Regions from separate parts of the Ornithinicoccus hortensis genome, predicted to be linked through region 1. Evidence: riboswitches for the same ligand, from Rfam matches in the RefSeq annotation. Region 1 holds a riboswitch; each other region holds the start of a gene.

Region 1 (9,377 bases):
CAGACGCGCGACCGGTCGGCCCCACCACCCCACCAGACGCGCGACCGGTCGGCCCCACCACACGACCAGACGCGCGACCGGGCGATCCCGACGATCGGCATACAAAGCCTTGACGGCCTCACCGCCGACCCCTACTGTCCAATTGGATAGGCCACTAGGCCAAGTCCTGTGCGGACACCAGGGGGTATCAATGGGGTGCCCTCGTTCCACGAAGGGGAACAGCACATGAAGGCACGCACCATCTGGGGACGGGGAATCTCCGCGACCCTGCTCATCGGAGTTCCAGCCCTGCTCCCAGTAGCGGCCCATCCCGGGGTGATCACGCCCGAGGCCGGCTCCACCGACGCCGACCCTCACCTAGAGATGGTGGTCGAATCACGCACTCCGCTGGAGGGCGTCGACTCCGACTACGAACGGCTCACCGGCCACGTCTACGGAGAGGTAGACCCCGATGACCCGGCGAACGCCGCCATCGTGAACCTGGACAAGGCGCCCGTGAATGACCAGGGGATGGTCGAGTACAGCGTCGACTTCGAGATCCACAAACCGACCGACATGAGCGAGGGCAACGGCACCCTGCTGTATGAGGTGGTCAACCGGGGTAGGCCGCTGATCCCGGCCTTCGTCAACGGCGAGGACACCCTGCTCTACGACGAAGGATTCACCCTCGTGTGGTCCGGGTGGCAGGGCGACCTCCCGGAGTCCGAGGCCACCCTCAACGCCGACTTTCCCGTCGCGACGGACGACGGAGAGCCCATCGTCGACCTCGTCCGCGACGAGTTCGTCGACCAGGGCACGGGGACCTGGACCGGAACGCTGAGCTACCCGGCAGCATCCCTGGACCGCGAGGAGGCCTCGCTGACGATCCGGGAGAAGGAGAGCGACCCGCGCCAGCCCATCGACGACTGGCAATACGTCAACGACCAGCAGATCGAGGTGACCCACCCCGGCGCACCGTTCGACTCCGGCGCCATCTTCGAGTTCATCTACCCCGGGACCGAGCCGACGGTGCTCGGGCTCGGCCTGCTCAGCACCCGGGACATCAACTCGTTCCTGCGGTTCGCCGACCAGGACAAGGAGGGCAACCCGAATCCGCTCGGCGGCGAGTCGATCGACAATGCCGTGGCGCTCGGGGTGTCCCAGAGCGGGCGCTACCTCCGGGAGTTCATCTACGAAGGCTTCAACCAGGACCTCGACGGCCGACAGATCTTCGACGGGGCGATGCCGATCATCGCGGGCTCCCGCCGCATCTGGCTCAACTACGAGTTCGCCCAGGTCGGTCGTTGGTCCAAGCAGCACGAGGAGCACCTGCAGCGCGGCGACCAGTTCCCGTTCACCTACCCCACCATCCAGGACCCGCTGACCGGCGAGACCGACGGGATCCTGCAGGCCTGCAGCGCCACGCAGACCTGCCCCAAGATCATGCACGTGGACGGCGAGTACGAGGTATGGGGTGCCCGCGGCTCCCTCGTGGTGACCGACGGGGACCCGGCCGGACCGACCGACGTGACGATGCCGGACACGGTCCGGCTCTACATGGTGGCGGGCACCCCGCACGGCGGGGCGAACGCCATCCTGCCGCCGAACGACGACCTCGGGATCTGCCAGCAGGTCAACACCCCGCTCGGCACGCAGGCGGTCATCCGATCGCTGGTCCTGCGCCTGGACAGCTGGACGGCAGACGGGGTCACCCCGCCGGCCAGCAACTACGGCTCGGCCGACGCCGGCACGCTCGTCGGCTCGGCGCAGGACGAGACGCGCTTCCCCGATATCCCGGGCGTGACCTACAACGGACTGTTCAACTACCTGAGGGTCACCGACTACGCCACGACGCCTCCGACCGAGGGTGCCGAGTATGCCGTCCTGGTGCCCCGGGTCGATGTCGACGGCAACTCCCGGGCCGGGATCCGGTTGCCCGCTCTGGAGGCGCCGCTGGCCACCTACACCGGGTGGAACCACCGGTCGGCCGGCAACGCGGAAGGCGAGCTGTGCGGCTCCTTGGGATCCTTCATCCCGTTCGCCGCGACGAAGGCGGAGCGGATCGACAACGGCGACCCGCGCCGGTCGCTCGAGGAGCGCTACAGCTCCGACGACCGGTATGTGTCTCGGTACTCGACCTGGGCACACTCCCTGGTCCGCAAGGGCTACCTACTCCCGGCCGATGCCCAGTCGATGATCGAGGAGGCGAAGGGCATCTCCGTCCGCTGACGCCGACCGGGCGCCCGTCGGCAGGACGGCGGGCGCCCGGTCACGCGTCCGGTCGCCCCTAGAGACAGCCCGGTCGCACGTCCGGTCACCCCCTGGGGCCGCCCGGTCGCACGTCCGGTGGGGTGGTGGGGCCGCCCGGTCACACGTCCGGTCGGGTGGTGGGGTCAGGGGCGGGCGAACCAGGCGGCGGCCAGCAGCTCGTGGGAACGCGCCCGCGCCTCGTGGTCATGCGTGATCGTCGTGATCAGCAGCTCGTCGGCGCCGGTCGCGGCCTGCAGCACGCCGAGCTGGTCGGCGACCCTCTCCGGACTCCCCACGAACCGGGTCCGGAGGCGGTCGTCCACCAGGGCCTCTTCCTCGGGCGGCAGCGGGTCGGCGGCGGCCTCCTCGGGCGTGGGATACGGGATCGCCCCGCGGCCGGTGCGGATCGAGGCCACCCACTGCCCGTAGCCGGCCGCCAGGTATTCGGCCTCGTCATCGGTGGGGGCCACGACCACGTCCGCGGAGACCGTCACGTGCGGTGCCGTCAGCCGGTCACCGGGGACGAAGCTGTCCCGGTAGTGGCCGACGGCGTCGATCACCCCGGACGGCGCGACGTGGTAGTTCGCGCCGAACGGCAACGCGCGCTGCCCGGCGAGCGCCGCGGACTCGCCCTTGGAGCTCCCCAGGATCCACAGCTCGGGGTCGCTCGGGGTGTCGGCTGCGGCCCGGTCGAGCGACAACTCCCCGACCTCCAACGTCCCGCCGAGGATGTCCTGGATCGTGGTGACGATCTCGGCATACCCCTCCGGCTGCGCCCCCTTCAGGTAGAGCAACGACTGGCTCGCGCGGAACCGGGGACCGGACAGCAGCGGACCGAGCGCCACCGGCGCTGGGACGAGCAGCCCCTCGGGGGTGGTGTACTCCTGCGCCGCGGGGCGCGGCGGCAGACCCGTCGGTTTGTCAGCCCCCGGCGCCCGGCGCAGTCCGGAACGCCCCAGGCCCAGGTCGATCCGTCCCGGGAAGGCCGCCGCCAGGAGCGCGAACTCCTCGGCGATCGACAGGGCGGTGCGGTGCCCGGCCAGCACCGCGCCCGAGCCGAGCCGGATCCGCGTGGTGTCCCCCGCCGTCAGCGCGATGGTCAGCGCCGGGGACGACCCGACGACCCCGGGGTTGAGGTGGTGCTCGGCGAACCAGTAGCGGTGGTAGCCGGCCGCCTCGGCCCGGCGCACCAGGTCTCGGCTGTTGGTCAGCGCCTGTGCGGCGGTGCCGCCGCTGCTGACGGGGACGAGGTCGAGGACACCCAACGGGACGGGCATGAGAACTCCTGGGACAGATCGGCATACGTGCTTGCGGACCCGGGTAGGCCAGCCTGGTCATCACCTGGAGCACCCCGTCACCATGCGGAAGGGTTGCCGTCCGGCTCAGCCAGGGCTTGGACACCGGAACTCTCGACCGGCACCGACAATACCGACCCGACCGCGGGCGCCGGCAATCCGCCCCCTCCCCGGTGACCACGGCTTTCCTCTAGCCTCAGTCCCCTATGGACGAGGAGCACCAGGACGACCCGCCCGTCACCGTCGCGCAACTCACCCGGGACCGGCTGGGCGAGTTGAGCGCCGGCGAGCGCAAGGTGGGCAGGGCGCTCCTGTCGGCCTATCCCGTCGCGGGCCTGGAGACGGTGGCCCAGCTGCCTCCAGCTGCAGGGAAATCTGATCGGGGCTGAGTGGTCCGATCAGTCCCCGAGGTCGTCCCAGTCGAACGTGCTCGTGCCGCCGCTCTCCCAGTCCTGCCGCAGGATCCCGTAGGCCACCGAGGCGACCGGCGCCCCGCCCTCGACCGGCCACCCCTGCCGGTAGTGCGCCTCCTTGACCCAGCCAGCGCGCAGGAACGTCTTGCGCATCGCGATGTTGTCCTCGCGGGTCTGCCCCTCGAACCGGTTGACCGCTGGCATCGTGCCGAAGACGTGGTCGGCGGCGGCCCGCAGGATCGGCACACCCAGACCCCGTCCCCGGAACGCTCCGTCCAGGCGCAGGTCGAACAGCGGCGCACCATCGGTGAGGTCCTCCAACCGGAAGAAGCCGATCCGGCCCAGCTCGTCGTGCTCGATCCAGAACGAGTCGTTGTCCTCGTCCCGGAAGGCCCCCTCGGCGATCGAGGCCCCGACCTGCTCCGAGGTCAGGCAGGTCCGCACGTGGAACGGGAACTCGTTGCGGGTCATGAAGTCGACGAGCCCGTCCCGGTCGTCACCCGTCGGGTCGAGTCGGACGAAGCTGATGGTCACGGAGGCGACGCTACCGGGCAGCCGGTCATCAGCTGACCCGGCGAGCCGCAGAAACTGCACGGACAAGGGCCATCCCACCGACCGCCCCCACGACCAGTCCGGCAGCCCCGATCGCCGTCGGTCCCCAGCGGTGCGGGTCAGGGTCCGCCTCGCGCAACGCCTCGGCGACCGCCCGGCGGTACCCGGCGGTGCCGCCCGGCGGCGGTCCCACCAGCGCGTCGAGGTCGCGCTCGCGGACCACGACCTCGTGCACCAGGGAGCCGACGAGCGGCTTGGCGAGTCCGGCGTCCAGCGGCGTCACCAGCCCCACCCAGTGACTCGCCAGCCCGGGCGTGAGGACCGGCACGGTCACCACGAGACGGCGACGCAGGCCGGCGACCTGGGCGAACTGCTGCATCATTTCGGCGAACGTCAAGACGTCCGGGCCGCCGATGTCGAAGGTGCGGTTGATGCCGGGGTCGAGATCCGCCGCACCGGCCAGGTAGTGCAGCACGTCCCGCACCGCGATCGGTTGCACCCGGTTGCGCACCCACACGGGCGCGACCATGGCGGGCAGTCGCGTGGTCAGGTAGCGCAGCATGTCGAACGAGGCCGACCCGTCGCCGATCACGACGGCAGCCTGGAGCACGGCCGTGTCGACACCGGACTCCAGCAGGATGCGACCCACCTCGACTCGCGAGGCCAGGTGTGGCGACAGCTCACCCTCCGGGTGCAGCCCGGAGAGGTAGACGATCCGAGCGACTCCGGCCTCCCGGGCAGCAGCGACGAACTCCCGCACCATCCGGGCATCGCCCTCCCGGAAGTCCCCCTGCCCGTCCATGGAGTGCAACAGGTAGTACGCGACGTCGACGCCCTCCGTCGCCCGGCGCAGGCTCGGACCGTCGGTGGCGTCGCCTTGGACGGTCTCGACCTGGCCACCCCACGCCCGCGCGGCCACCGCGTCCGGGTGCCGGCTCAGCACACGCACCCGGTAGCCGCGCGCCAACAGCACCGGCACGAGGTGCCCGCCGATGTAGCCCGTGGCACCGGTCACGAGGACGGTGCGGTCGCGGTATGCCGTGGAGCGGGTCATCGGAGGGCCTCCAGGACGGGGGGAAGCAGGAAGAGGATGCCGGTCGACCAGGTCAGGTGGGTCACGACCGGTTCGAGGACCCCGCCCGTGGACCGTCGCTGCAGCCCGGTCACCACTCCCAGGACCGCGGCCGCCAGGGCGAGCAGCACCACGCCGGCGCCGAGGGTGGTCAACGTGTAGGCGGCCGCGGTCACGGGCACGGCATACCGGGTAGGGACGATGGTGTGCAGCGCGCCGCGGAAGAAGACCTCCTCGCAGGCTCCGGTGACCGCGGTGACCAGCCACACCACCAGCAGTGGGCCAGACGTCGTGTGGTCGAGCAGCCGTTCCACCGGCCCCGCCATGACGGGGATACGAGCCACGAGCACTGCGCCCACCAGGAACAGCCCGACCAACGCGAGTCCGAGCAGGAAGGCAGGGACCGGCCGACCCCGACCGGCGGGCACCGGTGCCCCGATCAACACCGCACCGCCGACCCAGACGACCGCTACGGCCAGCGTCCAGAGGAAGAAGATCGGGTCGCCGGGTTCGCTCCGCACCGCCAACGCCAGGAGCACGGTGCCCAGCACCAGGCTGGCCACGGCGATCAGCGGGGCGGCCACCCGGTGATCGGTCCACACCAACTGTGCCGTCGTCCTCACCGGGCCATTGTGGTCGCTGATCGCCCGACATGTCGGCCGAAGGGGTAGTCATCACAACGCCCACGCGGACTGGGCGGCGATCGATCAGTCCTCGGCCGCCCCGGTGAGGAACGCATCCATCAACGGCCCCGCGGTCGCCGAGCCCCGGAAGCCCTCCTCCACGAACACCGCCACCGCCAGGTCGCCCTGCGTGGCCACCATCCAGACATGGGTCAGGGGCGGGTCCTCCTCACCGAACTCCGCGGTGCCGGTCTTGGCGAGGACCGGGTCGCCGGGGACGTCCTCGAGCATCGAGGCGCCGCCCTGCGTCACGACCCCCCGCATCATCTCCTCCAGCGCGGCGGTCTCCTCCGGGCTGAGTTCCCCGCCGGGGGCCGCGGTGGTCGCGGTGGCGTCGTCCACCCCGCCGTCATGGGCGAGCACCCGCGGCACGACCGTCGAGCCCTGGTGGATGCTGGCGACCACCCCGGCCATGGCGGCCGGGGACACCAGCACCCGACCCTGACCGATCATGGACACGGCGTGCTCGGTCTCGGTCTCCGCGTCCTCAGGGACGGACCCGCTGAAGGCGGTGACCGGCATACCCCAGGTCCCACCCAGCCCGAGGTCGGCCGCGGCCGAGGCCAGGTCCCCCATCGACACCGCGTCGCGCTGGGCGACGAAGGCGGTGTTGCACGAGTGCGCGAGGGCGCTGGACAGCGGGATCTCGCCGAGTTGGGAGGCCGGGTACTCCTCCACGTTGGTGACCCGGTAGCCGTCCACGTCGAGGGAGTCGGTGCACTCGACCGTGCTCTCCGGGGTCATGCCGGACCGCAGCAGCGCGAGCGCGGTGACGAGTTTGAAGGTGGATCCGGGCGCATACTGTCCCGCGAGCGCCGTGTCGACCCCTTCGGACCCCGGCCCGTTCGCGACGGCCAGCAGGTCACCGGACGCGGAGTCGAGCGCCACGATCGCACTCGACGGTCCGACGTCGGCCAACGTCTCCTCGGCGAGTTCCTGCAGCCCGGAGTCGAGCGTGAGCCGGACCGGTTCCGCATCCTCGGCGGCGCGCTCGAGCAACGTGTCGACGACCTCCCCGTCGGCGGACTCCTCCACCACGAGGAGTCCGGGTGAGCCTGCCAGGTCGTCCTCGAGCGCCGCGGCGAGGCCGGACAGCCCGACCACGTCGCCGACCTGGTATTGACCGGGATCGGCCTCCATGATCTCCTGCGTCACCGGGCCCACCCGACCCAGCAGGGGTTGCGCGAAGGTCCGCGTCGGCCCGAGCACCTGCTCCTCCTCGAGGGCGCGGGCCCCCGGGATGTCGTCCGCGGCGGCCGCCAGCGCGTCCCCGTCGCCGTCGGACTCCCGGTAGGTGATCAGGTCCACGAAGGCCTCCGGCCCCGCCGCCTCGACCGCCGCGACGAAGTCACCGGGGGTGATGCCGGCGGCTTCGGCGAGCGCCTGCGCGGACTCCGCGGCCTCGTCCGCCTCGACCAGCGTCTTGTCGATCCCGAACCGCCGCACCGGGCGCTCGGTCAGCAGGGGTTCCCCGTCCCGGTCCACCAGGTCGGCCCGCTCGGCGGCCACCGTCCGGAGCGAGAGGTGGTTGCCCGGCCGTATGCCGAGCACGTCCGGTTGCCAGGTCGCGGCCCACGCCCCGTCGACGACGTTCATCGTCAGGGGCGCCGTGAGTTGGAACTCCTCGTCCCCCTCCAGGTCCCAGGTCAGCGTGAGCGTGGCCTCCGCCGACTCCTCCGTGACGGACACGTCGCCTGCCTCGACGGTCAGGGGTACCTCCCCCATCCCGGCATAGGCCACGTCCCGCGCCTGGGCGGCCTCACCGGCCACCCCGTCGGGCACCGCCGAGGTCACGGCCGCGTCGACACCGGCCGGCGCGCCTTCGGTCGGGTCGCTGCCACCGCCCTCCCCCTCGGCGGGCGCCCCGTCCTGCGGCACGAGCGGCGCCCGGGAGAAGTCTCCGGTCTCCAGCGCCGCAGCCACCTGGTCGGCGACCTCCTGCGGCGACCCCTCCAGCTCGTCGCTGCAGGCGTTGAGACCGACGGCGGCCAGCAGCACGAGCGGCAGGGCGAGGCGGGTCCTCATGGGCGTATCAACTCCGTCGGTCTTCGGTTTCGGACCACGGTGCCACAGTCCGGTGACAGTCGCCGTGGCGCAGGCCTTCCGGCGGATCCGGCCCGCCCTCGGCGTGGACTCCACCTGCCGTCGTCCCCGCCCACCGCTACCGTCGGAGTCCATGGTGCACCACCTCTCCCGACAGGACGCGCGACGGCTCGCGGTCAGCGCACAGGCGCTGACCGCCGACCGGCTGCCCGACCTGATGGCCGTCGCCCGCCGGCTCACCGTGCTGCAGCTGGATCCGGCGCGTCCGGTCGGGGCACCGAGCGCCCAACTGGTGGCATGGAGCAGGCTCGGGTCGGCATACGACCCCGCGGAGCTGGACGACGCGCTCGACCGGCTGGAGCTGGTCGATCTCACCGGCTTCGCGCGACCCGCGGAGGACATCGCCCTGTTCTACGCGGAGATGGCGGCGTGGCCGGGGGTCGACGCGCCCGCCTGGCGGATCGCGCAGGAGGGCTGGATCGCGGCCAACGCGGAGTGTCACGCGGACATCCTGGAGCGGCTGCGCCAGGACGGCCCGTTGCCGGCCAGCGAACTGCCGGACACCTGCGCGGTCCCGTGGCGGTCCTCGGGGTGGAACAACAACCGCAACGTCCGGATGCTGCTGGACCTCATGGTGGAGCGCGGCGAGATCGCGACCGCGGGTCACGACGGGCGCGAGCGGTTGTGGGACCTCGCCTCCCGGATCTATCCGGACCTGCCCGCCGTGCCCCCCGACGAGGCGGACCGCACCCTGCGCGAGCGGCGCCTGCAGGCGTTGGGGATCGCCCGCGCGCGGGCCGCCAAAGCGCCGACCGAGCCCAACGACGTGGGTGACGTCGGCGAGGAGGCCGTGGTCGACGGCGTGCGGGGCACCTGGCGCGTCGACCCCACGCTGCTCGACCAGCCGTTCACCGGGCGGACGGCCATCCTGTCCCCGCTGGACCGCCTGCTGATCGACCGCAAGCGGATGGTCGAGCTGTTCGAGTTCGACTACCAGCTCGAGATGTTCAAGCCCGCGGCGAAGCGGCGGTGGGGCTACTGGGCGATGCCCGTCCTGTATGCCGACCGCCTGGTCGGCAAGGTCGACGCC
Region 2 (9,377 bases), 440 kb from region 1:
GGACGAACTGACCGACGAGGACCTGCAGGCCTTCGGCGCCCGGCTCACCGACGCCCTGGAGTCCGGGGACGTGGAGCACTGGCTGTCCTACTTCGCCCTCGACGACGAACAGACCGAACGGCAGCGGCAGTGGTTCACCGCCGTGCAGGCCGTGCCGATGGAGGTGCGGGAGATGCACCCGACCCTCTGGCTCGGTCCCGACGGCGCCGAGGTCGGCGCGGACGGGGAGTGGTCCTCCGAGGAGCGGGTGCGCTTCGGTTTCCGGCACCAGGTGTCGGGCGCGGACCCGGTCCCCTCGGTCGAGCTCTACGACGTCGGGCTCGAGCGGTCCGAGGACGACGGGGGGCTGCGGATCAACGACCTGGCGGGCGACCCGGACCAGGGGGACTACCCGCAGCTGTGGGACGTGGGGCCGGTGGAGGTCCTCGAGAGCGACCACCTGGTGGTGCTGACCGACCCCGAGCAGCGGGAGTTGGTCCGGGAACTCCTGCCGAGCCTTGACCTGGCCGCCGCCGAGACGCTGTCGGAGGTGCCGGTCGACGGCGTGGACCGGATGGTGGTCACGCTGACCTCGGCCGAACGGGTGGCGACCCTCTTCGGGGAGGGGGAGGTCAACGAGCTCGCCGGCTTCGCGATGCCGGTGACCGGGATCCGTGAGGTCGGACAGTACGACGGCCTGGCGGACCTCGACCCGACCGACGACCTGACGGTGCGCCTGGTGCTGGACCTGGAGTACACCGCGGACGAGCTGGACAACTACGGGGAGGACGTCGCGGGCGGGTCCCCGCTGTTGCGCCACGAGGGGATGCACCTGGCGATGCTGCTGCGGCACCTGGAGGCCAACCCCCCGAAGTGGGTGTCGGAGGGCTTCGCCGGCTGGTTCGAGGTCGCCGCCGCGGACGAGCCCGCCGAGGACCTGGAGTGGTGGTACGGCGTGCTCCTCAAGGGCGCCGGGCTGCCCACCGAGCTGCCGCCCTCGCTGTGGCTGGCCTTCGAGGGCGAGGGCCCGATGGATATCGACCGCAACTATGCCGCCTCCGCCATGGTCTTCCGCTACGTGGAGGAGACCTACGGCTACGAGACCACCGTCGCCCTCGGGGACCGGTTGCACCAGATCGCCCTGTGGGACGACTGGGACGGCGCCATCGACGACGCGCTGCATGAGCAGCTCGGCACCGGGTCGGCGGAGTTCGTGGACGGTTGGACGGCCTGGGTGGCCGACCGGTACCCCGACGTGGGGTCCGGCGACTGACGGGCCGGGCGGCCCTTCGCGGGGGCGGTGCTGCCCTACTCGGAGTCGGCGTGGCCCTGCTCGGGGTCGGTGCGGCCGCCGCCCGGGCGCGGACCTGCCACCCCGCGCCGGGAGGTGCGGGTGGACTCGGCGGCCTCCCGGCTGGCCCCGGCGGCCTCCTCCCGGGCCCGGCGCAGGGCCTCGCCCGGGTCCTCCAGGTCCACCGAGCCGAGCCCGTCCCCGTCGCCGGTGCCGGCGCCCTCCTGCATCGCCCCCGCGGCGGCGTCGAGGTGGGCGTGGCCCGGTGAGCCGGGGGCGCCGAGTGCGGACCCGATGCCCTGCAGGGCCTGGGTCAGCTCGGTCGGGACCACCCACAGGGTGTTGGCGTCTCCCTGGGCGATCTGCGGCAGCATCTGGAGGTACTGGTAGGCCAGCAGCTTGCTGTCCGGGTTGCCCTTGTGGATGGCGTCGAACACCTGGAGGATGGCCCGGGCCTCGCCCTGGGCCTCCAGGATCGCCGACTGTGCCGACCCCTCGGCGCGCAGGATCGCAGCCTGCTTCTCGCCCTCGGCGGTCAGGATCTGGGACTGCTTGACGCCCTCGGCGTTCAGGATCGTGGCGCGCCGGTCGCGCTCGGCCCGCATCTGCTTCTCCATCGAGTCCTGCACGCTGGGCGGCGGGTCGATGGCCTTCAGCTCCACCCGGTTGACCCGGATGCCCCAGCGGCCGGTGGCGTCGTCGAGCACCCCGCGCAGCTGCCCGTTGATCTGGTCGCGGCTGGTCAACGTCTGCTCCAGGTCCAGCGAACCCACCACGTTGCGCAGCGTGGTGACGGTGAGTTGCTCGACACCCTGGATGTAGTCGGCGATCTCGTAGGTGGCCGCCTTGGGGTCGGTCGGCTGGAAGTAGATGACGGTGTCGATGCTGACCACCAGGTTGTCGCTGGTGATCACCGGCTGCGGCGGGAAGGAGACGACCTGCTCCCGCAGGTCGATGTGCTTGCGGACCCGGTCCATGAACGGGATCAGGAAGTGCAGTCCGGGTTCGAGGGTGCGGTGGTAGCGGCCGAGCCGCTCCACGATGAGCGCGGTGGCCTGGGGCACGATTTTGATGGCGCGCGAGATCGCCACGGCCACGAAGATCAGCAGCAGCAGGAGAACGACGTACAGGGCGATGTCTGCGGGGTTGGGCATGCTGATGACCTCCTGGTCGGTGGGACTAGGGCGACGGATCGGCCGGGACGAGGGCGACGACGGCGGTGGCGCCCTCGATGCGGACGACGGCCACCCGGGCACCCAGGGGGATCGCGGGGCCGGACTCGGTGCGGGCGGTCCACTCCTCACCGGCGAGCTTCACCAGACCGGAGGTGTCGGTCACCTCGCTCAGGACGACCGCCGTGCGCCCCACGTGGGCCGCGGTGTTGGTGAGCTGTCCCTCTCCCGGTGGCTTGAGCTTGCGCAGTGCGAGCGGCCGGAGCAGGGCGAGCAGGGCGAGGGCGGTGATGATGAAGACGAAGACCTGGCCGACGAAGCCGAGACCGAAGTAGGCCGCGACCGCTGCCGCCACCGCCGCCAGGGCGAGCATGCTGAACACCAGGTCCAGGGAGGCGATCTCGATGAGCCCCAGTGCCAGCGCCGCCCCGGCCCACCAGAGCCACTGCGTCTCCCGCAAGAACTCCATCGCGCACCTCCGCCCGTCGTTGCCCCATGGTAGGGGACGAGGCGGGTGGGACAGGAGTGGCGGACGACCGGGGACCGGTCTACCAGAGGCCGCCACCGCTGAAGACGGACTCCTCGGCGGAGACCGCCGGGCGGGCCCGCTGGAGGCGGGACGGAGCTTGGCCGGCGTCCCGGGTGACCGGCGCCCTGCCCTGCGTCGGCGTGGTGCCGTGCGCCGGTGCCCGGTCGGAGAATCCGCCATGGTCGCGGACCGGCCGGTCCGCCAGCGCGTCGGCGATGATCGCGAAGACCTGGTCGGTCTCGATCAGGAAGCCGTCGTGGCCGTATGGCGAGTGGATGGTGGCCAGGCCCCGGCACGCGGGGGCGGTAGCGATCAGCGCGCCGTCCTCGGGGGTGAAGAGCCGGTCGCTGTCGACCACGGCGACGGTCAGGTCGGCGGTGATCCGGCGCAGGGCGGCGTCCACCCCGCCCCGGTCGCGGCCGATGTCGTGACCGTTCATCACCTCGGTCAGGTGCAGGTAGGTGTTCGCGTCGAACCGTCGGACCAGCTTGCGGCCGTGGTGCTGCAGGTAGGACTGCACGGCATACCGTCCGCCGTGTGCCGGGTCCTCACCCCGCTGGGGCTGGTTGCCGAAGCGCTCACCCATCTCCCCGCCGCTGCGGTAGGTGGCGTGCGCGATCTGGCGGGCGACCTCCAGGCCGGCGCGCGGACCCGGGCCGGGGTAGTAGTCGCCGCCGTGGAACGCCGGATCGGCGCGGATCGCATACAGCTGCGGTGTGGCCCAGGCGATCTGGTCGGCAGTAGCGACGGCCCCGGTCGCGATCGGCAGGCAGCGCTTCACCCGGCCGGGGAAGGTGACCGCCCACTCCAGGGCGCGCATCCCACCCATCGACCCGCCGACCACGGCGGCGAAGCTGCGGATGCCGAGGCGGTCGGCGAGCAGCGCCTCGGCCCGGACCTGGTCCCGGACGGTCAGCCGGGGGAAGAGCGAACCCCACGGCCGACCGTCCTGTCCCGGGGAGGAGGGCCCGGTGCTGCCCCGGCAGCCGCCGAGGACGTTCGGTGCGATGACGAAGTAGCGGTCGGTGTCGAGGGGGCGGCCCGGCCCGATCAGGCCGGGCCACCACCCCGCGGTCGGGCTGTCCGGTCCGGTGTCACCCTCGACGTGGGAGTCGCCGGTGAGTGCGTGCAGCACCAGCACCGCGTTGTCGCCCGCCTCGTTCAGACGTCCCCACGACTCGTACGCGAGGCGGACGTCGGGCAGCGTCTGCCCCGACTCCAGGGTGAGGTCGCCGACGACGCGTGAGCGTCGCCGGGTCCCGGTGGACAGCCCGACCGGCATCAGGCCCCCTTGGCCGCCACGAACCCGAGCTCGAGGTCCGCGAGGATGTCGTCGATGTGCTCCAGCCCGACGGCCAGGCGGACCAGGCCCGGGGTGACCCCGGCCGCGCGCTGGGCCTCCTCGGTCAGCTGCTGGTGGGTCGTCGAGGCCGGGTGGATGACCAGCGAGCGGACGTCACCGATGTTGGCCACGTTGGAGTGCAGCTCCAGCGCCGACACGAACCGCTTGCCGGCCTCGAGGCCGCCCTGGATCTCGAAGGCCAGGACCGCGCCGGCCCCGCCGGGCAGGTAGCGCTGGGCCAACTCGTAGGAGGGGTGGCCCGGCAGCCCCGCGTAGGAGACCGACTCCACCTGGTCGTGGTCCAGCAGCCAGTTCGCCACGTGCTTGGCGTTCGCGACGTGGCGCTCGATCCGCAGCGAGAGCGTCTCCAGCCCCTGGGCGATCAGGAAGGCGTTGAACGGTGCGATGGCCGGCCCGAGGTCGCGCAGCAGCTGCACCCGTGCCTTGAGGATGTAGGCCAGGTTGGCCCCGAGCGGGCTGCCCACCCCGAGGTCGCGGGCGAAGACCAGCCCGTGGTAGCTCTCGTCCGGGGTGTTGAACCCGGGGAAGCGCTCCGCGTGCTGCGCGTAGTCGAAGTTGCCGGAGTCCACAATCACGCCGCCGATCGCGGTGCCGTGGCCGCCCAGGTACTTCGTCGCCGAGTGCACCACGATGTCCGCGCCGTGCTCGATCGGACGGGTGAGGAAGGGCGTCGGGATGGTGTTGTCCACGATGAGGGGCACCCCGATGCGGTGCGCCACGTCGGCCACCGCGGCCGTGTCCAGCACCTGGCTGCTGGGGTTGGCCAGCGACTCGGCGAAGAACACCTTGGTGCGGTCGTTGGCGGCGGCGGCCCACGACTCGGCGTCGGTCGGGTCCTCCACGAAGCTCACCTCGACCCCGAGCTTGGGCAGGGTGTGGGCGAACAGGTTCTGGGTGCCGCCGTAGAGGCTCGGGGACGCGACGACGTGGTCACCGGCCTGGGCGACGTTGAGGATCGCCAGGGTGGTGGCCGACATGCCGGAGGCGAGCAGCAGGGCGCCCACCCCGCCCTCGAGGTCGGCGATCCGCGCCTCGACGGTCTCGTTGGTCGGGTTGCCGATCCGGGTGTAGATGGGGCCGAGGTCCTGGAGGGCGAACCGGGCCGCCGCCTCGTCGGCGTCGTCGAAGACGAAGGAGGTCGTCTGGTAGATCGGCAGTGCGCGGGCGCCGGTGGCGGCGTCCGGGGTCTGTCCGGCGTGGATCTGGCGGGTGGCGAAGGACCAGGTCATGGTCGGTGTCTCCTGATTCGTGGGGATGCATCCGTGGGGATGGTGGTGGGGATATTCGTGGGGATGTGTGCGTGGGGACGGTGGTGCGGGAGCCGGCGGCGCATCGGCAGGGCGGGCTGCGCCACGGCGCCCGACGGCATACGGGTAACCCCGCCCGTGCCGGGGGACGGCCGACGGGCCGAGCGGCGGTGGGGTGGGGGCAGGGGTCTGCGTGCCGGGCTTAGCGGCTACACATTCGACAGGTCACAGCGGCGCTCCTTCGTCAGCGTCTCTGGGCCTCTCGGGTGAGTGGCCCGCGCTTGCGAGAACGCCGTATGGCGTCCCGCCAGGTCATCACCCGGGGCACCCCACCGCGAGTGGAGGGTTGCCGTCCAGCAAGCCGGGGCTCGAAGCTGGAACTCATGACCTTGGGACACATATAACCCCACACAATCCCGCGAAGTCAATGCGCTCATCGGGGCCATCAACCGGTCGTGACTGAAGATGCTTCGGTAACGACTGGTGTGGCGGCGTGGTGCTTCGGCGGTGGCCGGAGGGCTACTGTCGTTCCATGCCGCTTCGCCCCCGCCTCGCCGCAGTGTCGGCCCTGGTCGTGGTCTCGGTCACAGCCTGCGCCGGACAGGGACCGTCGGACGACCGGGAGGAGGCCACCGGCGTCGCCGTGGGCAGCGGGTCCGACGCGGCCGGGGCGTCCGGGCCGGGGGACGAGTCCCGGTCGCAGGACGCGACCCGGACGACCGGAACGGCTCCCGCCCGGTCCGGCACACCGTCCGGCGCGGTGCTGTTCCTGGTGCCGGACACCGCGACCCACGTGACGATCACCGACTTCGACGCCATCCGCGAGCGCCTCGGCGTGCCCGAGATGACCTCGGAGTGGTTGATGACCGACCGGATCGAGTTCTGGGGGCAGGTGTCGCAGAGCACCGTCCTGCTGACGGACGGCGCGCTGCGCGAGGAGAACTCCCGGTTCATGCTGCGGTACGGCTTCACCCAGGACGACGTCGACTGGGAGGCGCGCTGGACGGGGGACGCCCCGGGCCTGGCCCTCGGGCTCCGGCCCGACCTGGACCCGGACGGCGTCGAGCGGGCGGTGGCCGACGGCGTGGGACCGCTGGCCGGCGCGCACCTGGAGCAGGAGGAGTCGGTGGTGGTGTCGGGGGGTGCGACCGGTGGGGATGCCACGATCGCCGCAGACCCTGCGGTGGTCAGGCTGGCCGGGACGGATGCCGAGTCGCTCTACCTGCGCCGTGGCTGCATCCCGTTCCACGAGGCGCTCGGGGTGGATGCCACCGAGGAGGACCAGGACGAGGTCGTGGCGGACCACGACGTGCCAGGCCTGCTCCGGGTCGAGGGGATCGCGGTGGCCTTCACCGGCCGGTCGGCCACGGTCCGGCTGGCCTACCCCGAGGGGGTGACCGAGGAGGCGGCGATGGTCGACCTGGGCGCCCGGGCCGACCTGGCGGCGGACTGGCCACTGGTGGAGTCGATCACGTTCGCCGACGGGTTCGTGGTGGAGCCGCCCCCGCCCGTCGGGTTCGCCGACGGGGTGGGCGAGCTGACCTATCCGGTCGCCGCGCCGGGCGGGGCGGCCACCCTGACGCTCACCGGGTTGTTGCCGGTCGGGGTCTGCAACGAGGTGCCGCCCATGGAGGAGCCGACCGGTCTCACCCCCGGGGGATGACCGGGGGTGAGCCCGGTCGGAGGGTTCATTCCTGACTGCGACGACCGGCCAGCCCGACCAGGCCCACCAGCACCAGGAGGGCGCCCACCCCCGCGAAGGCGAGGGGTGCGGCATACCTCCAGTCCACGGTGATGTCCACGAACTGCAGGGTGAGCGCGCCGGCGGCCACCGCCAGACAGACGACTCCGAAGGCCACGGTGCCCCAGGCCGGCCCGGTGGGTGCCGGGATCCGCTCCGGCTGCGGGGGTGGGGGCGTCGGGTCGGCGTCGGTCGTGGCTCCCGGGTGGTCCCTGCCGCCCGAGCCGGAGGACGCCCAGCCATCGGTGGGTTCCTCGGCCGCGGGAGGCCCGGGCACCTCCCGGGTCCGGTCGTCATCGGCGGCGACCTGTCGCCACTCCGGGATCTCGGTGCGCTCGACCGGGAAGTCCGGGGTCTCCGCGTGCGGTCGGAGCTGGTTGTCGTCGTTCATCATCCTCAGTTCCTCTCCACCGTGACCTGGCCGATGCCCACCTGGGCGTCGATCACGAGATCCACCGGACCGTCGCCGACGACGAGGTCCTCGTTGACGTTGAGCCCGCCGGTGACCGAGAACCCCTGGTCCTGGAAGGGCGGGCCGCTCAGGTTGACCGTCCCGATGCCGGAGCCGGCCTCGATCCGGACGGTCAGGTCCTCGGGCAGTTGGATGCGCAGGTGGCCGACGTTCACATCGGCCCGGATCGTCTCTCCGTCGACCGCGTCCGGGTCCAGCCCGGTGAGGTCGAGGATGCCCTCGCCCGCACCGAGGGCGAACTGCTCGCCCGCCGTGACGCTGGTCGGTCGCCAGGTGTCCTGGCCGACCCGGGTCGAGACCTGGTAGTCGTCCGGCAGCGGGGCGAAGGCGACCGTCCCGACCAGGCTGACCAGGGCCAGGAACCCGACCCACCCGCTGTGGCGTCCGGCGGCCCCGAGCCCCAGGACGACCACGGCCAGCACTGCCAGAGCCCCTGCGCAGGCGAGCGCCAGGGTGTTGCCGGGCAGGTCGTACTGCGCCCCCGCCCACAGCAGGCCGCCGAAGGTGAGCATGGCCAGTCCGGTCGCGATGAGTCCCGTCGTGGCGCCGGCCGTCTTGCGGCGCTCGCGGATCGGACGCGGTGGTGCGGGCTGCCGGGGTGGCCGCGGCGGGGTTGCGGTGCCGCGCCGGGGCGGCCGGGGTCCGTCGGGGGCGCCCACGGCACCCGCCCAGCCCGGACCGGTGTCCTGGGAGCCCGCCCAGCCCGGACCGGTCTGCTGCGAGCCGGTCCAGCCTGCACCGGTGGTCTCGTGCCGGAACGTGCCGCCACGGTTCGGGTCGGACCCGTCGAGCACCCCGGTCGAGCGCAGCAGCATGACGACGCCGATCACGACGGCGACCGTGAGCACCACGGAGGCGAACCACCAGCCGCCGCCCCACCAGCCACCGGGACCGCCCCACCAGGGCAGGATCCCGATCGTGGCGAAGGTGGTGACCACCAGCAGCAGGATGGACTCCCCGCGGCCCTCCCGGAGGCCCTGCTCCAGGTGGGTGCGCTCGGACCGGTCCGGCACCAGCAGCCAGGCCCAGAGGTAGAGCGCGACGCCGAAGCCGAAGATCAGTGCCGCCACCACGAAAGCGATCCGGATCACCAGCGGGTCCAGCCCGAAACGTCGCGCGGTCCCGGCGGCCACACCCCCGATCCAGGCGTCGGGGTCGCGGCGCAGGTCGATCCGGCGCAACGCGTCGAAGAAGGAGTCGGTGCCGGGGTGGTGCCCCTGGCCCCCAGGTGTGTTCGTCATACCCCCACGGTGCCGGTTGCGGGCCGACCCTCGCCATGAGGGGCGACCCTGACCGGACCCTGGCCGCACCCTGAGTTCGGTCGATCACGGTGGGACCAGCGCCCACGGTGGGACAGGATGGAGGGGTGCAGACCATCGACCATCCCCGCCCGCCGCTGCGGCGCGCCGTGCACGGGCGCGAGCTGGCGGGTGTCTGCGCGGGACTGGCCGAGCACCTCGGGCTGCACCCGAACGCGCTGCGGGTGGGCTTCGTCCTGCTGGCGTTCGCCGGGGGCCTGGGCTTCCTCGTGTATGGCGTGCTGTGGGCCACTGTCGCCGAGGACCCCGGGGAGCGACCGGGCC
Region 3 (9,377 bases), 530 kb from region 1:
GCCGCGACCCGGCGCCGGGACGGCTCCCGTCAGGAGTCCTGACGCGTGAGCACGACCCAGCCCGGAGGTCGCGGCCGCACCCTCGTGGCCGCGGCCTTCGGGCTGCTGCTCGCCGCGGGCGTCGCCATCGTGGTGTGGGTCGCCACGCACCAGGTCGCCGACCCGCCGACGCCGGGAGCAGACGCTGCCCGGCCGACCGCGCAGGCCCCCGACGAGACGCGCCCGGGTGAGGGGTCGGCATACGACGCCCGCCCCGACGACGACTCCGCCACCGGCACCAACAGCGGCAGCGGCAGCGGCACCGGATCGTCCCCCGGAGGGGTGGGCGACGGCCCGGCGACCACGCGCGAGGCGCCCGCCACACCCACGGTCCTGCCCGCATCCGACCCCGTAGCGGTGCGGATCCCGTCGATCGACGTCACGAGCCCGCTGCACCCGCTCGGCCTCGCCGACGACGGCACGCTCCAGGTGCCGTCGGGCGACCGGTATGACGAGGCCGCCTGGTACGACGGGTCACCCACCCCCGGTGAGGCCGGACCCACCGTGATCGAGGGCCACGTCACCAGCCAGGGATCGGTGCCCAGCGTCTTCTACGACCTGGGCGCGCTGACGCCCGGCGACCTCGTCGAGGTGGACCGGGAGGACGGGCGCACGGTGACCTTCGAGGTGTACGGCACCGAGAGCTTCCCCAAGGACGCCTTCCCCAAGGTGACCGTGTACGGCAACACCGAGGGCCCGGAGCTGCGCCTGATCACCTGCGGCGGGATCTATGACCCGGACCGGGGAGCCCACGTGGACAACATCGTGGTCTTCGCCCGGTGGGTGCCCGGCTCCTGACCTGTTCCGGGACCGCTGACCGACTGCCGGCCGCTGATCCGCTACCCGGACAGCGGGACGGCCACCAACGGATCACTCGTCGGCTGGTCGGAGCCCCCGGCGGGCTCGAGCGTCACCCCGACGGCCACGGCCCCGGCCGCCTCCCCCTCCAGGACCACCTCGCTGGTGTCCTGCTCGCCCCGGGGCATCAACCCCGCGGAGACGGCCGTCCCGTCCTCGTGGACGAACCACAGCTGGTAGTCCTGTCCGTCCGGGGCGGGCTCCATCCCCTCGGCCACGAAGGCACTCCGGTTCAGGGACGCCGAGGTCACCACCGAGACCGTCACTCCGTCGACCGTCTCGGTGCTCCGCTGCGCGTCCGGCGCGTCGAGCACGTCCTGGACCGCGACCACCGCCGGTTCCGGCTCGCCCGTGCCCCACTGGGTGACCACGACGGCGCCGACGCCTACGGCCGCCGCGGCGGCGATCCCCACCCACCAGGCGCGACGCCGTCCGGGCCGGGGCTCCTCGGCGGCGGAGGGCTCGGGGACGCCCCGGTCCTCGTGGAGGGCCCGAGGTTCTTGGGCTGCCTGGGGCTCCTGGGCCTGGGGTTCCTGGGCGATCTGCTCGAGCAGGCGGGACCGCAGACCCTCCGGGGGCGTCTCCTCCAGGCCGGCGCTCAGGTCGGCCACGGGGGCGGACAGTTCGGCCACCTCCCGCCGACAGTCGGCGCACCCGGCGAGGTGCGCCTCGAACGCGGCGCGCTCCCGGTCGTCAACGGCATCGAGCACGTAGGCGCCCACCAGGTCGTGCACGCTACCCTCGTCGTTCACTGCGCACCTCCCATCCGGTCCCGCATCGTGCCCAATCCGTCCCTGATCCGTGTCTTCGCCGTGCCCAGCGGTATGCCGAGCCGTTCCGCCACCTCGCGGTGCGTCAGTCCCCCGAAGTAGGCCAACTCGATCGCCTCCCGCTGGATCGCGCTCAGTCCCCCGAGCGCGTCCCGGACGTCGGCCGCCTCCAATCGCTCCTCGGCAACCTCCGCCGTGGCGTCGAACGGGGGTGTTGCCTGACGTGATTCGTAGGCATCCTCCCGTGCGGATTGGGCCACCACCGACCTGACCCGGTCCACCGCCCGACGGTGCGCCAGGGTCAGCAACCAGGAGACGGCGCTGCCCCGTTCCGGGTCGAACGAACCGGCCGTCCGCCATACCTGCAGGAACACTTCCTGGGTGACCTCCTCGGCCTGGGCGCGGTCCCGCAACACCCGCAGCACCAACCCGTGCACCCGTGGGGCCGTCGCGTCGTAGAGGGTGGCGAACGCGGCCTAGTCGCCGCGAGCCACGGCGACGAGTGTCGTCGCCAGGTCGGGGCCGTCCTGGTCGCCGCGCATTGCCTCCATCCTGCCCTATCGCCGGGTCGGCCGCGCGGACGAGGCGACCTGACTACGGTGTGACCATGACCGGTGCGGTGGACGAGGTGTTCTCCCACTACCGGTCGCTGGTGCGGCGCTGGGCCGAGCCACTCCGCGCCTCGGGCTGTGCGCTCTGGGTCCGGGGCCGGGACCACTACCGGGTCGGTGAGGTCGTCCACCTCAGCAGGGCCACCCCCTCCCGCACCCGCCTGCCGGGCCTACTGCACCACAACAGCACCCACCCCGACGATCCCCTCGCCGGCCTGGTGCCCACGCTCGGTGGTGCCGTCGTCCTGGAGCCGGTGGGCACCGACGTCGCGGCGCTCGTCGACCGGCTGTCCCTGGGCGGCGTGGCGATCTCGGTGCGGTGGACCGGGAGCGGGGTCCGGGTCGCCTCCGCGGTCGACGGCGAGACCACTGAGGGCTACGACCTGTCCGACACCGTGCCGGGCAGCAACACCCGTCCGGAGCACACCGGCGAGTTGTCCGCCGCCCTCGCCGCGGCGATGGCCGCGGCGAGTCGGCACGGTGGCGGGACGGCCGATCCCGACCAGCACCTCCCCGACCAGCACCTCGCGGTCGGTCTGACCACGGCCGAGGCCCTCACCGGGATCCGTCTGCCGCAACCGGGTCCGTTCACCCTTCTCCGGGCGGTGCGCCTCCGGGCACCCCGCTGATCCTGCGGCTCCCGGACCCGGTGGATTGACATGGCCGAAGATCCTGTGGTCGACTAGGCGCACCCATCCAGAGCGGCCGAGAGACCTGGCTCATCGACGCCGCAGCAACCACCCACCCGGGCAGGTGCTCACGCCAGGACCGATGGAGGACCCAGTGCCACACGCAACGTTCCCGCGCGTGACTCACACCCCGCACCTGCGGCGCACCGTCGACCTGATGCGTCGGGCGGTCGGCGCCTGTCGTTCCTGACGCGCCGGACCGCCGCCCCACCCGCTCAGTCCCCCCGCTCCGGCCTGCGGCCGACCCGGCCCGACTCGGCCCACGGCCGACCGGACGGGATCTGCCGCACCCGCGCCCCGGCATACCCACCGGCCCGCGGGACCCGGGCACCCTGCATACCCGCAGCTGAGCGAGCACCCCGCCCGACCCCATACCCGCTCCCAGGAGTACCCCATGACCCTCAGCCTGTCCCCCACCTATCTCGACCGGGACCTCGGTCCCGGCCGCACGGCCGACGCCCCCGCGGTCGACCTGCGCGGCTCCTTTGCGCGGGCCGCCGCCAGCGCGTGGGTCGTCACCGGATCCGGCGCCCGCGGACCCGTCGGCTTCACCGCGATCTCCGTGGCGTCGGTCTCCCTGACGCCGCCGCTGGTGTCCTTCAACGTGGCCAAGACCTCCGGTTCGCTGGTCACCATCGCGCAGACCCAGCGTGCGGCCCTGCACCTGCTGGGTGAGGATCAGCAGCACCTGGCGGACCGGTTCGCCCGGGACCGCAGCAAGCGTTTCGTCGACGACGGCGCGTGGTCCTTCGACGACCACGGCCTGCCGGCCGTGCACGGCGTCACCGCACGACTGATCACCCGGATCCACGACCTGGTCGACGCCGGCGACAGCTTCGTTGCGATCGCCCGCGTCGAGCACGCCATCACCTCCACCGGCCGGCCCCTCGTGCACCACGCCGGCCGCTACACCCCACTCACCCCCTCGATCGGAGCCTGACATGACCGACACCACGCACGAGCCGAACGCCGTCGCCCAGTCCGGAGCCGGGGCGCCCGGCTCCGACCCGCTCGCCTTCGCCTACTGGGTGCCCAACGTCTCGGGCGGGCTGGTCGTCTCGACCATCGAGCAGCGGACCAATCACACCCCGGCATACAACATCGACGTGGCCCGCACGGCGGAGCGGGTCGGCTTCGACTACGCCCTGACGCAGGTGCGCTACCTGGCCTCCTACGGCGCGGACGCCCAGCACGAGTCGGTGTCCTTCTCCCTCGGCCTGCTGTCGGCGACCGAGCGGCTCAAGGTCATCGCGGCCGTCCACCCCGGCCAGTGGCCGCCCACGGTGCTGGCCAAGCTCGGGGCCACCGCCCAGGACCTGCACGACAACCGGTTCTGCCTCAACGTGGTCTCCGGCTGGTTCAAGAAGGAGTACACCGACCTCGGCCTGCCCTGGCTGGACCACGAGGAGCGCTACCGCCGCGCCGAGGAGTTCATCGAGGTGCTCCGCGGCCTGTGGGCGGAGGACGACTTCACCTACCGCGGCGACTTCTACCGCACCAGGGACGTCACCTTCCGGCCCCAGCCGCGGCTGCAGCCGGAGGTCTTCCAGGGCGGCAACTCCACGTCCGCCCGGGCGATGGCCGGTCGCCTGTCCGACTGGTACTTCATGAACGGCAACACCCTCGAGGGTGCCGCCGAGCAGATCGAGGACGTCGGCGCCCAGGCCGCCGCGAACGGGCGCCGGGTGCGCTTCGGCCTCAACGGGTTCGCCGTCGTCCGGGACACCGAGGAGGAGGCCCGCTCCGTCGTCGAGGAGATCATCGCCAAGGCCGACGTCGACAAGGTCAACGACTTCGGCAACGCGGTGAAGCAGGCCGGGGCCGCGACCGCCGACAAGAAGGGGATGTGGGCCGACAGCGAGTTCAAGGACCTGGTGCAGTACAACGACGGCTTCCGCACCGGCCTGATCGGCACGCCCGAGCAGGTGGCCCGCCGGATCGTGGAGTACAAGCGGGTCGGCGTCGACCTGCTCCTGCTGGGCTTCCTGCACGTGCACGAGGACGTCGAGCGCTTCGGCGAGCAGGTCATCCCGCTAGTCCGCCAGCTCGAGGAGGAGGGTCGGGCCGAGGCGGCGTCCGGGGCTTCGTCCGAGCACCGGGCCGAGGCTGCCCTCGTCAGCTGACTCCGGCGGTCCCCTCCCCTCCCCGACCGGACGCGCGAGCGGTCGGCCTCCACCCCCGACCAGACGCATGAGCTGGCGGTATTCACCCGCATCCGGACGCACGGGCTGGCATGCTCGAGGAATGGGCGATGACAAGGGACCAGCACTCGGCGGCGGCAACGACCCGGTGTCGGCGCCGCCGCCGAGTGATCCGAAGGCGACCCTGCACCGTTACCTCCGGGACGCGCGCCAGGCGCTGCTGTGGAAGCTCGACGGCCTCTCGGAGTACGACATCCGACGGCCCATGACACCCACGGGGACCAACCTGCTCGGGCTGGTCAAGCACACGGCCAGCGTCGAGCTCGGCTACCTGGGCGACACCTTCGGGCGGCCCTCGGAGATCGAACTGCCGTGGTTCGCCGAGGACGCCGAAGATAACGCCGACATGTGGGCGACCAGCCGGGAAACCCGGGAGGACATCCTCGGGCTGTACCACGCGGTCTGGGCGCACACGGATGAGACGATCCGCCTCCTGCCGCTCGATGCTCCGGGGCGGGTCCCCTGGTGGGCGCCCGAGAAGGCCAACGTGACGCTGCACCAGATCCTGGTCCACATGGTCACCGAGACCCAGCGTCACGCCGGCCAGGCCGACATCGTCCGGGAGATGATCGACGGGGCCGTCGGCCTGTTCCCGGATCGCCCGAACATGCCTGCTGGCGATGCGCAGTGGTGGACCGACTACGTCGCCAGGCTCGAGGAGGCGGCTGGCGACGCCGCACGACAGGTGGATCCTGGCGGTCGACGGGCTGGGGAGGAGGACGACCGCAGGGCGAGGTAGTCCCGGCCCGCGGGTCGGCCACGGACGGAGACGACGGGCGACACCTCACGCGTTCGGTCAGGGGTGGGGACCGCCACCTCACGCGTCCGGTCAGGGGTGGGGACCGCCACCTCACGCGTCCGGTCGGGGGTGGGGGTGGGGTGGGGGTGGGCGCGGGAGGTGAGAGTCGTTGCCGGGCAGCGGGGGTGAGAGGTTCGGGGCGCACCGTGGGGGCGACACAACGGCGACAGATCCGGCCTAGACTCATAGCCGTTGTGTCGTCGGAGGGAGCCGGGAATGGTGACTCGCAAGGTCGGTCCGAGGCGCGCGATGTCATGAGGGCGGTCAGATGATCACAGTCGAACTCCGGTCCACCCACCACCGGTTCACCGAGGTGGTGACCACCTTGGAGGTCAGGGACGACGGCACGCACCGGGTGACCGGCTCGCGGAGCGCGCTCGACCTGGGCGAGTCCATGGTGGCCTTCCCCGGGCCCCGCATCATCAGTTTCTACGACGACCCCTGGTTGTGGGCGCGCGCGCTGCCGCACAACCTCACCAGCCCCTACCTGCACGCCGTGATCGTGCAGGAGTCCCCACGGACCGTGCAGAGTTCCGCCTCGGCAGCCGGTTAGGCCTGTCCCCAGCCTCGGCCGCCGGCCGGACGCCCGGTCCCGCAACAGAGGGCCCGCCCCGTGATCCGGGGCGGGCCCTCTGTATGTCCGGCTACGGGGTAGGCCGGTCAGCCGCCGAGCACCTCGGCGGTGGTCCTGACCCACAGCTGCGGCTCGTAGAGCCCCATCGCGTCCAGCGCCCGTCGGTGGTTGGTGTCGTCCGACCCGGCGCACGCGTCGGAGACGACGGTCACCGTCGCGCCGCCGTCGATGGCCGGCAACGCGGTCGAGATCACGCAGCAGTCGGTCGCCACCCCGGTCAGCACCAGGTGCGGCGTCGGCCCGGTGATCGACCGGAGCTGCTCGCCCCACTTGCCGAAGGTGGGTTCGTCGACCGTATGCCGTGCGCCGAGGGCCGCGGCCGCCGGCACCAGGTCGAAGAGCGGGTCGTCGGCCGGCTTGTCCGCGAAGGACCACTGCTCGAAGTAGGGCACCCAGGAGCCGACCTTCTCCGCCGGCGGCACCCACCGGGTCAGCACGACCCGGTCCCCGAAGTGCTCGGCCAGGGACCGCACCGGGTCCACGATCTCGAAGAACCGCGGCGCGGCCCAGTCCGAGGACGGGTCGGCGAAGATCACCTGCGGGTCGATCACCACCAACCAGGGCTGGTCACTCACCGGTCTGCCCCCTCACACCGCGGTCCGGTCCGCGCCGTCACCGGCGCCCCCACCGGGCGCGACCGGCGCCGCGGCCTCCTGGCGACGGACCGCGCCGGCCTGCAGCACGGCATACCCGACGAACCCGATGAGCAGGGCGACGAAGACACCCAGGTTGGCCCACGCCCAGTCGCCATCGCGGCCACCGAGGCCGAGCGGGCCGAGCAGGTAGCCCTGCCAGTTGTTCCACCCGGCGTCCTCGGCGAAGCTGTTGATCACCAGACCCCAGCCGACGACTGAGCCGACCGCCATCAGCGCCACGGAGGTCCAGTTCCAGTCGCCGTAGCGGCCGGAGCCGTGGAACAACGCGTGCTCGTCGTAGTCCCGGCGGCGCAGCATCACGTCGGCCATCAGGATCCCGGCCCAGGTGGCGATCGGCACGCCCAGGGTGATCAGGAAGCTCTGGAACGGCGCCAGGAAGTTCTCGGCGAAGAACACCACGTAGATCGTGCCCAGGGTCAGGATGATGCCGTCGATCCCGGCCGCCGCGGGGCGGGGGATCTTCACGCCCAGGCTGAGCAGGGTCAGCCCCGAGGAGTAGATGCCCAGCACCGCGCCACTGACCAGGGCCAGGACGGCCGCGACCAGGAAGGGCACCAGGAACCAGTTCGGCAGGATGGTGGCCAACGTGCCGATCGGGTCGTTGGCGATCCCGTCGATGAGGCCGGGCTGGGTGCCGGCCAGGGCCAGGCCGTAGCAGACCAGCAGGGTCGGCGCGAGCGCGCCACCGAAGGTGTTCCAGAAGACGATTGCCCCGCCCGAGGCGTCCCGCCGCTGGTAGCGCGACCAGTCCGCGGCGATGTTGATCCAGCCGAGCCCGAAACCGGTCATCACCATCACCAGCGCCCCGATCACCGCCTGCGTCGACCCGCCCGGCAGCGCCGTGACCACCGACATGTCGATCTCGCCGAAGGTGAGCACGATGTACAGGATCGTGATCGCCCCGGTGAGCCAGGTCAGCACCGACTGCATCGCGATGATCGTGTGGTAGCCGGCGACCGAGGCGAGCACGATCAGCGCGGCGATGACCACGCACGCGATCACCTTGGTGGTGGTGCCGCTGCTCCAGCCGAGCTCGCCGAAGACGGTCGCGGTGGCCAGCGTGGCCATGATCGCCAGGAAGGTCTCCCAGCCGATCGAGATCAGCCAGGAGAAGACCCCCGGAACCTTCTGCCCGTTCACCCCGAACGCGGCCCGGGACAGCACCATGGTCGGTGCGGAGCCCCGCTTGCCGGCGATCGCGATGATGCCGCAGAACAGGAAGGACAGGGTCACGCCGACAACGGTGACCAGGATCGCCTGGGCGAAGGAGACGCCGAAGCCGTAGACGAACGCGGCGTAGCTCATCCCGAAGACCGAGACGTTGGCCGCGAACCAGGGCCAGAACAGGTCGGACGGCTTGGCGGTCCGCTCCGACTCGGCGATGATGTCGATCCCGTTGGTCTCGACCAACGTGCGCTCCCGCTCCCGGAGCTGCCCCTGCGCAGGGTTGGACTCAGTCATGGGCGCATGGTCCCACAGGCACGCCCGGTCACCGGGGACCTTGCGGCCCTCGACCGGTGCGGGTGATCAGGGCAGGTACTCCCCGAGGTCGGCCAGCGTGCTGTCGTGCACCACCGCCTTGCCGCCGAAGACGTACATCTGCGAGGGGCTCTGCCGCTGCAGCGCCGACGCCGTCGCGGGCGGGACGCTGTCGGCCCGGGTGAGCAGGATCGGGGTGCCGCGGCGCCCGGCGAGCGCCGCCCCGACCATCGCGTCCGGGAACTCCTGGCCGGAGGCCACGTGCGCGGGCGAGGACCCGGCCGGGAACCTCGCGGCCACGGCCTTGGCCGTCTCGTAGCGGTTCGCTCCGGCCAGCCGGGTGTAGGAGCCGCTGCGGGTGTGGCCGGCGGCCTGCTCGGCCGTCTTCTTGGAAATCGCCGCGGTGCCGCCCAGCACGACGACCTCGCCGGCGTTGAGCCGCTTCAGCTCGGCCACGGTGGCCGCGTCCAGGCCGCCCTTGCGGGTCAGCAGCAGGGGCGCCTGCTGGTCACCGGCGAGCGCCGCCACGGCCAGTGCGTCCGGGAAGTTCTGGCCGCTGGCCAGGTAGACCCGGCTGCCGCCGGACGGGTAGTAGGAGGCGAGCGCGGCCGCTGTCTCGTACCGGTCCGATCCTGCGACGC

What was found. A riboswitch is a leader RNA that binds a small molecule or an ion and turns the genes downstream of it on or off. The one in region 1 is predicted to bind S-adenosylmethionine.
Region 2: linked by a shared signal. The riboswitch ahead of FB467_RS03895 (bifunctional o-acetylhomoserine/o-acetylserine sulfhydrylase) and the one ahead of FB467_RS01810 (LLM class flavin-dependent oxidoreductase) in region 1 are both predicted to bind S-adenosylmethionine.
Region 3: linked by a shared signal. The riboswitch ahead of FB467_RS04290 (flavin reductase family protein) and the one ahead of FB467_RS01810 (LLM class flavin-dependent oxidoreductase) in region 1 are both predicted to bind S-adenosylmethionine.

Annotation. Positions count from the first base shown of each region.
Region 1 is NZ_VFOP01000001.1:403,711-413,087, forward strand. Features, by position in the region: gene FB467_RS01805 (alpha/beta hydrolase domain-containing protein) at 226-2,208, shown strand; gene FB467_RS01810 (LLM class flavin-dependent oxidoreductase) at 2,373-3,506, opposite strand; SAM riboswitch class IV at 3,529-3,644, opposite strand; gene FB467_RS01815 (hypothetical protein) at 3,731-3,913, shown strand; gene FB467_RS01820 (GNAT family N-acetyltransferase) at 3,923-4,471, opposite strand; gene FB467_RS01825 (NAD(P)H-binding protein) at 4,500-5,543, opposite strand; gene FB467_RS01830 (CPBP family glutamic-type intramembrane protease) at 5,540-6,184, opposite strand; gene FB467_RS01835 (penicillin-binding transpeptidase domain-containing protein) at 6,269-8,269, opposite strand; gene FB467_RS01840 (DNA glycosylase AlkZ-like family protein) at 8,421-9,377, shown strand, end outside.
Region 2 is NZ_VFOP01000001.1:846,256-855,632, forward strand. Features, by position in the region: gene FB467_RS03875 (hypothetical protein) at 1-1,252, shown strand, start outside; gene FB467_RS03880 (SPFH domain-containing protein) at 1,288-2,424, opposite strand; gene FB467_RS03885 (NfeD family protein) at 2,450-2,911, opposite strand; gene metX (homoserine O-acetyltransferase MetX) at 2,991-4,253, opposite strand; gene FB467_RS03895 (bifunctional o-acetylhomoserine/o-acetylserine sulfhydrylase) at 4,253-5,563, opposite strand; SAM riboswitch class IV at 5,854-5,970, opposite strand; gene FB467_RS03900 (hypothetical protein) at 6,114-7,244, shown strand; gene FB467_RS03905 (hypothetical protein) at 7,270-7,716, opposite strand; gene FB467_RS03910 (PspC domain-containing protein) at 7,719-9,035, opposite strand; gene FB467_RS03915 (ATP-binding protein) at 9,161-9,377, shown strand, end outside.
Region 3 is NZ_VFOP01000001.1:932,594-941,970, reverse strand. Features, by position in the region: gene FB467_RS04315 (CHRD domain-containing protein) at 1-42, shown strand, start outside; gene FB467_RS18910 (class F sortase) at 46-837, shown strand; gene FB467_RS04305 (anti-sigma factor) at 879-1,649, opposite strand; gene sigK (ECF RNA polymerase sigma factor SigK) at 1,646-2,104, opposite strand; gene FB467_RS04295 (hypothetical protein) at 2,275-2,907, shown strand; SAM riboswitch class I at 2,968-3,056, shown strand; gene FB467_RS04290 (flavin reductase family protein) at 3,362-3,907, shown strand; gene sfnG (dimethylsulfone monooxygenase SfnG) at 3,909-5,090, shown strand; gene FB467_RS04280 (DinB family protein) at 5,212-5,907, shown strand; gene FB467_RS04275 (hypothetical protein) at 6,236-6,520, shown strand; gene FB467_RS04270 (cysteine hydrolase family protein) at 6,628-7,176, opposite strand; gene FB467_RS04265 (purine-cytosine permease family protein) at 7,189-8,718, opposite strand; gene FB467_RS04260 (cell wall-binding repeat-containing protein) at 8,785-9,377, opposite strand, start outside.